DNA from 2 places in the Arthrobacter sp. TJ-178 genome. Region 1 is predicted to be linked to the other one. Evidence: riboswitches for the same ligand, from Rfam matches in the RefSeq annotation. Region 1 holds a riboswitch; the other holds the start of a gene.
The links. A riboswitch is a leader RNA that binds a small molecule or an ion and turns the genes downstream of it on or off. The one in region 1 is predicted to bind cyclic di-AMP.

Region 1 (4,401 bases):
GAGATCAGTGCCGAAGTGGTGGCGGGCTACATTTCTGTGCGCGTTCCCGGAATCGAAGGCGCCCTGGAACTTCCTCCAGAGGTGGCTGCCCACGTGTTTGTATCCACACTCGGATAACGAAATGGTCTCTTTTGGGCATCTTCACCTATAGTGACTTACTGACGTTGAAATAACACCGTTATCCGGGCCTTACGCCGAACCCTGCCACTGGCCCGGAATTACATAGTTCAGGCAGGGGCGGAGGACCCATCACCGGCAGCTTGAGCTGCCTTGGGGTGAAGCCTCCAGCATCAGCACTGCCCCCGCATCGACGGTGCGGCCCGTCGCTGAATGCGGGGCCGAGTTTCTCCACTCGAATCCGACAGCTAACTTCGCAGGCATATGAGAGAGGTATACCTTGTCGAAGCATGCTGCCCCGGGCAGGCGCCGCGCGTCTGCCCCGGCCCCCGCTCCACGCCCGGACAACGGCCCCAGATCCGGCCGCCGCCGAGCAGAATCCAGAAACCGCTCCATCGGCGGTGCCGCACAAAAAGTCGCCATTACCGCAGCAGCCTCGGGCATGATCCTTACTGCTGCGGTCCCCACCACCGCAGCCGTGAGCGAACCAGCCCAGGAAATGCAGCCTGTCGCCGTGGAAGCGCCGGTAGTTTCAGCGGATCCCGCAGCCGCCGTTAACTTTGACCGGCCCGCCCTGAGCAGCCGGTTTGACCCGGAAGCAAAGCTCCACCACGTGGCTGTGGCGTCCGGTGCGGAGATTTCCGCCGGTGCATCCGCGGGCGCTCTTGCCCGACCGCTGGCCTCGGAGCTCGTTCAGACGTCCGGCTTTGGCTACCGCGTCAGTCCCATCACCGGTGCCGCAGACGAGCTGCACCGCGGCCAGGACTTTGCCGCTGCCTGCGGCACGGATGTCACGGCTGCCGCAGCCGGCACCGTAACCTTCTCGGGCTGGCACGACTTCGGCGGCGGAAACCGCGTGGTGGTTGATCACGGCAACGGCGTGGAAACCACGTACAACCACATGTCCAGCCTGGCTGTGGCCGTGGGGGACAAGGTGGAGCGCGGCGCCCTGGTGGGCGCCAGCGGCACCACAGGCGCCTCAACGGGCTGCCACCTTCACTTTGAAGTGATGGTCAACGGCGAGGTCGTTGACCCGCTCGGTTGGCTGTGACCGCAGGATAACCATTTCGTGACCTGAACGTGACATTCGACAAATGTTGTTGTAGGGTCGTCCTCGTGCTTGATCGGCCAAAGGTCGGGCACCCTCGAACAGATCGCCGAGCTCTGCCACTGTTTGAGGTCCGTTCGCAACATCGCATGGCAGAGGCGGGGGAACCACATTCGGGTTTCGAAAGAAACCCTAGGGGTTAAGTTGCACGGGCCTTACCGCCCACGCAGCCGGGTGACTCCCATCCGAATCCGACAGCTCACCTCGTAGGCATTGGGAGAGGCAAACTTGTGTCATCAGTAGCTCACGGCCGCCGTCGCGCGTCCGCAGTCCAGTCGAGCCCCGTTTCAGCACTGTCCCGGGCCGTCACCTCCAATGTTGGAACCATCGGCCGCCAGGCCGCCGTCGTCGTTGCCGCTTCAGGCCTCGTCCTCGCTGCAGGCCTTCCCGCCCAGGCAGCCCCCAGCACCGACCGCCAGGTACTCGAAGCCACCCCGCTCAGTGTCGTAACTTCAACCGGCGCTGTTTCTGTCTCCGCACAGGCACCGTTTGAGCTGGCCACCATGCAGCCCGTCTCCTCCGTTTCCGGAGCGGACTACCGCGCCCGCATCGCAGCAGAAGAAGCGGCTGCCGCCGCTGAAGCCGCTGCTCAGGAACAGGCAGCTGTTCAGGCTGAGCAGGCCGCTGCAGTTCAGGCCGAGCAGGCTGTTCAGGCTGAGCAGGCAGTTGCCGCTCAGACGCAGCAGGCTTCCGCACCGCTGGCAGCCACCACTGCCAACTGGGCCCCCGCGGCCAACACGCCGGCTCAGGCCCAGGCTGCTGCCCCGGCACCCGCCGCTGCAGCTCCCGCACCGGTTCAGGCTCCGGCCCCCGCACCGGCTCCGGTAACCAGCGGCGTCGGCGCAGCACTCGTTGCTTCGGCCTACGCGCAGCTCGGTGTTGCTCAGGACTGCACCGCCATGGTGGAGAATGCACTGCGCTCCGTCGGCAAGTCGGTGGGCGACCTCGCCCCCGCACAGTTCTACGCTTTCGGCTCGGTTGTTGGCTCGCCCGAGCCCGGCGACCTCGTCATCACCTCCGGCCACGTAGCCATCTACGTGGGCAACGGCCAGGTCATCAGCGGCGGCTTCGACGGTATGAACACCGTGCTGCACCCGCTGTCCTACCTCGGCGGCGCAAGCTTCGTCCGCGTCAGCTAAGCCCTGTTGCAGATAACGGAGATTGCACCCGCATGACATCTACAACTGAGCGCGCCCGTCACCGGGCGCCCGCAGCGCGTACCGCTGCGCTGAGCACGCTTGCGCAGGCAGTGTCCGCCAACGCCGGAACCTTTGGGCGTCAGGCCGCTGTGGTAGTTGCCGCATCAGGCCTGGTTCTGGGCACCGGCGTTGCGGCCAACGCAACAGGTTCCGATGTGGTCCGCAGCGCGGAAACCAGCACGTTGGATCTGGCGGCGTCTACGCAGCTGATGGTTCCCGCAACCGCCATGGTGAGCTTTGACCGTCCGGCCGTGGCCGGCGTCATTCTGGCCCCCGAAGCGCAGCCTGAGGAAACTCCGTCTGAGGAAGTGCAGCCTGTTGCTGCGCAGCCGCAGGCAACCGAGCCCCAGGCAGCGCCGGCAGCGCAGCCGCTGCCGGCCGAGGCTCCTTCACAGGCACCTGCCCAGGCAGTGCTGACGGAAGAAGCTGCTCCGGCCATGGAACCGGCAGGTTTTGTTTCCGCTCCGGCGGCGGCCCCGGCGCCGGAAGCGGCTCCGGCTGCTTCCTCCGGCACTGCTGCGACCATCGCCGCCGCTGCCTATGCGCAGCTGGGCGTGTCACAGGACTGCACCATGCTGGTGACCAACTCACTGGCTGCCGCCGGCATCAGCTTCCATGACTGGCCCGCCGGTTACCTGTCTCTGGGAACTACGGTCAGCGCCTCCCAAGCGGTTCCCGGCGACCTGATCTACTACGCCGACGGCGGCATGGGCATGGCCCACATTGCTGTTTACGTTGGAAACGGCCAAGCCATCCACGGTGGATTCAACGGTAATTCCACTGTTGTGGCTCCGGCAGAGCTGGGCTCGGGCGGCGTGTACATCCACGTCCGCTAGAAAACGCTACACACAGTTTGCCTGCCGGTTCGCCAGCAGCGGTCAAGGGTTTCTCCTCCGGGAGGAACCCTTGATCCGTTTAAACCGCCGGGCGGCGCCGAAAATGGCGAAGAGCAGGATCCGGGCATACTCTTTCCATAGATCATGTGAAGTACCGTCAACCGCGGCGGGCAACCTCCCGCCGAAGGACCGCAGGCGAAGAGGAATGTGCATGCGCACTCTCGTTCTGAATGCAGGCTACGAGCCGCTGGCCGTTGTGAGCTTCCGCCGGGCGCTGGTGCTGGTCTTGTCAGGGAAGGCCAGTGTTATTGCCGAGAGTGGGGATCCAGTGGTGGGACCCACGGAAATTCTTCCGCGCCCCTCGGTGATCCTGCTGCACAGATACGTGAAAATTCCTTACCGCGAAGGCACCCCCGTTACCCGGCGGGGTGTTCTGCGCCGGGACCTGCACCAGTGCGCATACTGCGGCAAGGCCGCCTCCACCGTGGATCACGTCCTGCCCAGATCCAGGGGCGGAGAGGACAGCTGGGAGAACATGGTTGCCTGCTGCCTGCGCTGCAACAATGCCAAGGGAGACAGGACTCTGAACCAGCTCGGATGGCAGCTGCGCATCCATCCCCAGCCGCCCCGCGGGGCTCGTTGGCAAATCCGCGAACTGGAGCGCCCGGCCCCGCAGTGGAGTCAGTTCCTCGATGCCGGCACGGCTGCCTGATGCCGGTGATGGATACGGCAATGCCCTCGTTCAACGCCATTGTGCTGGCCGGGGGAAGGTCGTCGCGCCTGGGCGGAACCCCCAAGGCGCTGCTTCAGTCCTCCGGGCGAACGCTGTTGGCTGTTGCCCTGGAAGCAGCATCCGGTGCTGCCGAACGGGCTGTCGCCGGACCGCCCCAACTGCAGGAGGCGCTGGAGGCGGGCGGAATCCCCGCTCTGCTGATCCGCGAAGATCCGCCATTCTCCGGGCCTGCGGCGGCGGTGGCGGCGGCATGGACGGCGCTGGCCGCCCAGGATGAACAGGCAGGGCGGCGTCCGCCCGAGTGGACCCTGGTCCTGGCCTGTGACATGCCGTTCATCTCCCGGGCAGTCAACGCACTTTTGTCCGAAGCTTCCGACGGTACACGCGGCCCGGTGCCTCTCTCCCTCC
Region 2 (4,401 bases), on a different contig from region 1:
GCCACTGTGAACGAGGGAGCACTCGAGGCCGCCGATGACATCGTGGAGGACACCAAAGTACTCACAGGCATCCTCGAGGACCTGCTGATGTCCGCGGATCCCCGGCACTCCGGACCTCCGGAGCCGGTTAACCTGGTGCCCCTGGCGCGGTCCGCCGTGAGCTCGCTGGAGCCCGAAGCCCTCCGGCGCGGGTTGACGCTCGAGCTGGACGCCCCGGCTCCCGAAATAACCGTGCTGGGCGGACAGTTTGCGCTGCAGCGGATCTTCACGGCGCTCGGGGCCAACGCCCTGGACTATGCCCGGTCGCTCGTGCGGTTCTCCGTGGGGAGCAGCGGACGCGTTGCTGTGATTCGCGTCGCCGATGACGGAGCCGGATTTCCGCCAGGCTTTACCCGGCAGGCGTTTGAACGGTTTGCCTCCGTACGAAACCGGGAAACGGGCGGCGCAGAGGGCGACAGCGCAGACGGAGACGGCACCGGCACTGAAGGCAACGGCGCTGAAGGGGACGGAACCGAAGGGGACGGCGCCGGCGCAGGAGAAGAGAACGTGGCGCCGAGACACTACGGGCTGGGGCTCGCCCTCGTAGCGGAAATCGCTGCCCGCTATGGCGGCAGTGTCCGCGCCCTCCCGGCCGGAGGAGGACCCGCAGCCGCCGGCCGCTCCGGCGGCGTGGTGGAAGTTCGCCTTCCCCTGGCCGGGGGACGGCGCGGGGTCTAAGAATCTTCGAAGAATCGGCTCCGAAAATAAGAGTGTCAGCACATCCACTCTTCGAAAGGTGCATGAAACGATGGCATTTCGGGACAAGGCCAGGGGCCCGCTGGGATGGATCCTGGGCGTAGTTGGCGGTCTGATCCTGTTGGTCGGCTCCTTTTTTGCCGGTATGGCCACGGCCGACACAACTGCGGATTCGGAACAGGCCTCTGTGACTGAACAGCAACAGGAGCAGCAGGGCCAGGAGTCCGAATCCGAGTCTGAGTCTGGCGCCGAGACGCGGCACGAGCGCGACGGCGATGGCGACAAGGCAGAGAAGGACAAGGCAGACAAGCCAGACAAGGCGGATAAGGACAAGACGGATCAGGGAACTGAGACAGACCCGGACACCCAGGAGGAGAACTCAGACGGGGAATCCGCGCCGGATCAGGGCAGGAACGACGGCGACCGCAAGGTGCGCGACGATGAGGGAGATGTCCGCGGCGACGGCGACGGGCCTGCCCGCGACGGCATGACCGAGGACGGCCCCGGGCACGGCCACGGCGGCCGGCATCACTCTGACGCTCCGGACGCTCCGGACTCCCAGGAACAGCAGGACGGCCCGGAACAGCAGGACTCCCAGGACGGCCAGGACGGTCCGGAAGCCTGACTCCTGGCGGACCTGACACTGCGCGCAAATCCGCGCACATCCACGCACGTCGAACTAAACGCTCAACGGCAAAAAGGAACGCCCGGCCAGCTGGCCGGGCGTTCCTTTTTATGGATCCATCAGATTGCAGGTCCGTTCGCTTCCCGCGCTCTGATGGGAGCTAGTGCGTGATTACGCTACGCGGTAGTACACGGCGCCGGAACCAACGTTGGCGCTCTCCAGTACAGTCTGGTTGCCGCCCCATCCGCTGTGGATGGCCTGGCCGTTGCCTGCGTAGATGGCGATGTGGGCAACGCCCATGCCGCCGTCGGCGTAGTAGGCGATGTCGCCCGGCTGGGGGTCGGAAACCGGGGTTCCGTAAGCAGCAAGCTGCGCGGGAGCCAGGTCGCCAACCGAGTGGCCGGCTGCCCGGAGGGCAACCTCAACCAGAACGGTGCAGTCCTGGGCGGCACCCATCTGGGCGTATGCGGAGCTGAGCATGATGGCGTTGGTGCCGCTAGCAGCGGGAGCGGCAGCCGGCGTCACGGAGGAAGCCTGCGTGCTGAAGGTGCTGAAGTCGGCCACGGCGGCGGTCTCTTCCACCGGAGCGGCGTAGGAGACTGCAGCGGGAGCGTCATAGGACACTGCTGCAGGAGCATCGTAGGACACTGCAGCCGGTGCGGCGTAAGCAGCTTCAACAGCAGCGCCGCCGGCGTACGTGATGACATCGCCGGGGTAGATGATGGAATCCAGCGAAAGGCCGTTCAGCGCCAGGATGTCGTCAAGGGTGACGGCGTAGGTGCTGGCGATGGCGCTCAGGGTGTCGCCGGACTGGACCACGTGGGTGGATGCTGCGGCGGGGGCAGGAGCCTCAACCGGAGCAGCTGCGGGAGCTACCGGAGCAGCCGGAACGGCTACAGCAGCAGGGGCGGTGTAGGACTCGGTCGAGTCGTTGGCGATGACGCCTGCCGAAGCGGGGCCGGCCATGCTGAGCACCAGGCCGGAGCCTGCTGCCAGGACAGCTGCTGCGGTGCCGATGGTGCGGGCCTTGCCGGTGGTGGCGTTTGCAAGTGCAGTCCACAGTCCGGTGTTGTCGGCGCTGTGGGTTCCACGAGTATTGTTCAACAAAATAAGTTACCTCTCCCGATACCTGCGAGGTGAGCTGTCGGATGCGGATGGGAGTCATCCGGTCCGCCGAAGAAACCTCGGCTGACTTAACCCCAAGGATTCATAAGGAACCCGTAAGTGGTTCCCCCGCCTCTGCCGAAGTGTGAAATCTGTGGACCTTGACCAGCGGCAGAGCTAGGTAACAAGTCAAGGGAGCCGCTTCAGATAACGGCATGAGTACTACCGTACAAGACGGTTACGGGATGGTAACTATTTAGTAACGAAGCTCGCACGGAGGCGTGAGTGGCACCTCTGGAGTGGCCTGTGGGTGCCGGCACAGGAGGTTCCCAAACCCGCGTCAGCACGGGGATTTAGTGCCGTTTAGGTCCCCGGATACGCCTGGGTCCGCAGGTACGGCTAAGCCCGCAGATACGCCTAGGTCCGCAAATACGCCAACGTGGCCAGTACGCGGCGGTGGCCGCTGTCCGACGGCGAGAGGCCCAGTTTCGCGAAGATGTTGCCGATGTGCTTGCTGACAGCTGTCTCGGATACGGAGATGGTCCGGGCAATGGCGGTGTTGCCCAGGCCCTCGGCCACCAGCCCCAGCACTTCAAACTCGCGGGGAGTCAGGGACCGGATGGGGTCCAGGGTGCTGCGCCGGCTGAACAGCTGGGCGATGACCTCCGGATCCATGACGGTTCCGCCGGCCAGGACCCGGCGCAGGCCCTCGACAAAATCGCCCACTTTGCCCACGCGTTCCTTTAAGAGGTAGCCCACACCCTGGGCACCGGAGGCCAGCAGCCGGCTTGCGTACCGGTCCTCAACATAAGCGGACAGGACAAGGACCGGAAAGTCCGGCACCCGAGAGCGAAGTTCCAGGGCAGCGCGCAGCCCCTCGTTGGTGAAGGTCGGCGGCATCCGCACATCAAGGACGGCGCCGTCGGCACTGCCGGGTTCAAAGCCTGCCAGCAGGTCCTCGGCATTGTCCGCGGAGCCAACCACCTCAAATCCCTCGCCCTGCAGCAGCAGCTCAAGCCCCGCGCGCAGCAGAGCATCATCTTCGGCGATCAGAAGGCGCATGGAAGCTCCACCCTTAGTTCGGTTGGCCCGCCGGGCGGACTGGTCAGATACAACGTGCCGCCGAAGGCAGCAGCCCGGCGGGCAATTCCGGCCAGGCCGGTGCCGGACCCGGCCGCGGGGTCGCCGGCCCCCGCAACGGCAGCGCCGCCGCGCCCGTCGTCGTTCACCCGGACCACCAGCACATCCTCGCGCGGTGCGGTTTCTGTGCGCAGGAGCACTTCGATGTGCGAGGCGTCGGAATGTTTCGCTGCGTTGGTCAGGGCTTCGGCCAGGACAAAGTAGGCGGCGGATTCCACCGCTGCGGGAGCACGCTGCAGTCCCTGCACGTCCAGCGAACAGCTGATGGGGGACCTGCTGGTCAGTGCCGATGCCGCTCCGTCCAGGCCCAGCTCATCCAGGACCGGCGGATAAATGTCGTGTACCGCTTCCCGCAGACCGGCCAGGGCTTCGGTGGCGGCGTCCTGGGCACGCCCGATAAAGGGCATTGCGGCAGCGGGATCACTCTCCGCCGCCCGCTGCGCCAGCCCGAGCATCATCACCACTCCCACCAGCCGGTTCTGCGCTCCGTCATGCAGCTCACGTTCGATGCGGCGCAGCTCTGCTGCGTGGGCCGTCAGTGCGCTGGCGCGGGCAGCGGAGAGATCCTGGATCCGGCGGGCGAGCTCGTCATACCGGCGGGGCGAGAGGATCGCCAGCGTGCCGCCGCTGAGCCGGCGGGCCATCCACGGCGGCAGCAGCCAGGCGGCAACGCCGTAGACGAGGCCCAGCAGGACGGTGAATCCTGCGGCGGGCCAGCTGGTCACGGGAACTACAAAATCGAGCGGCGCGGACTGCGGAAACAGCGGCCACCACGGTGCCGTCCCTATATACAGCAC

Region 2: it holds a riboswitch for cyclic di-AMP, as region 1 does, so the genes downstream of both, AC4D2Q_RS09945 (LysM peptidoglycan-binding domain-containing protein) here and AC4D2Q_RS16800 (NlpC/P60 family protein) in region 1, are expected to answer to the same signal.

The regions. Positions count from the first base shown of each region.
Region 1 covers NZ_JBZCNK010000007.1:91,200-95,600, reverse strand. The annotation lists gene AC4D2Q_RS16810 (iron-dependent transcriptional repressor DtxR) at 1-117, shown strand, start outside; cyclic di-AMP (ydaO/yuaA leader) riboswitch at 183-395, shown strand; gene AC4D2Q_RS16805 (M23 family metallopeptidase) at 560-1,168, shown strand; cyclic di-AMP (ydaO/yuaA leader) riboswitch at 1,287-1,452, shown strand; gene AC4D2Q_RS16800 (NlpC/P60 family protein) at 1,456-2,364, shown strand; gene AC4D2Q_RS16795 (NlpC/P60 family protein) at 2,397-3,260, shown strand; gene AC4D2Q_RS16790 (HNH endonuclease) at 3,472-3,972, shown strand; gene mobA (molybdenum cofactor guanylyltransferase) at 3,993-4,401, shown strand, end outside.
Region 2 covers NZ_JBZCNK010000003.1:85,892-90,292, forward strand. The annotation lists gene AC4D2Q_RS09935 (sensor histidine kinase) at 1-717, shown strand, start outside; gene AC4D2Q_RS09940 (hypothetical protein) at 788-1,360, shown strand; gene AC4D2Q_RS09945 (LysM peptidoglycan-binding domain-containing protein) at 1,532-2,464, opposite strand; cyclic di-AMP (ydaO/yuaA leader) riboswitch at 2,473-2,625, opposite strand; gene AC4D2Q_RS09950 (response regulator) at 2,882-3,526, opposite strand; gene AC4D2Q_RS09955 (sensor histidine kinase) at 3,514-4,401, opposite strand, start outside.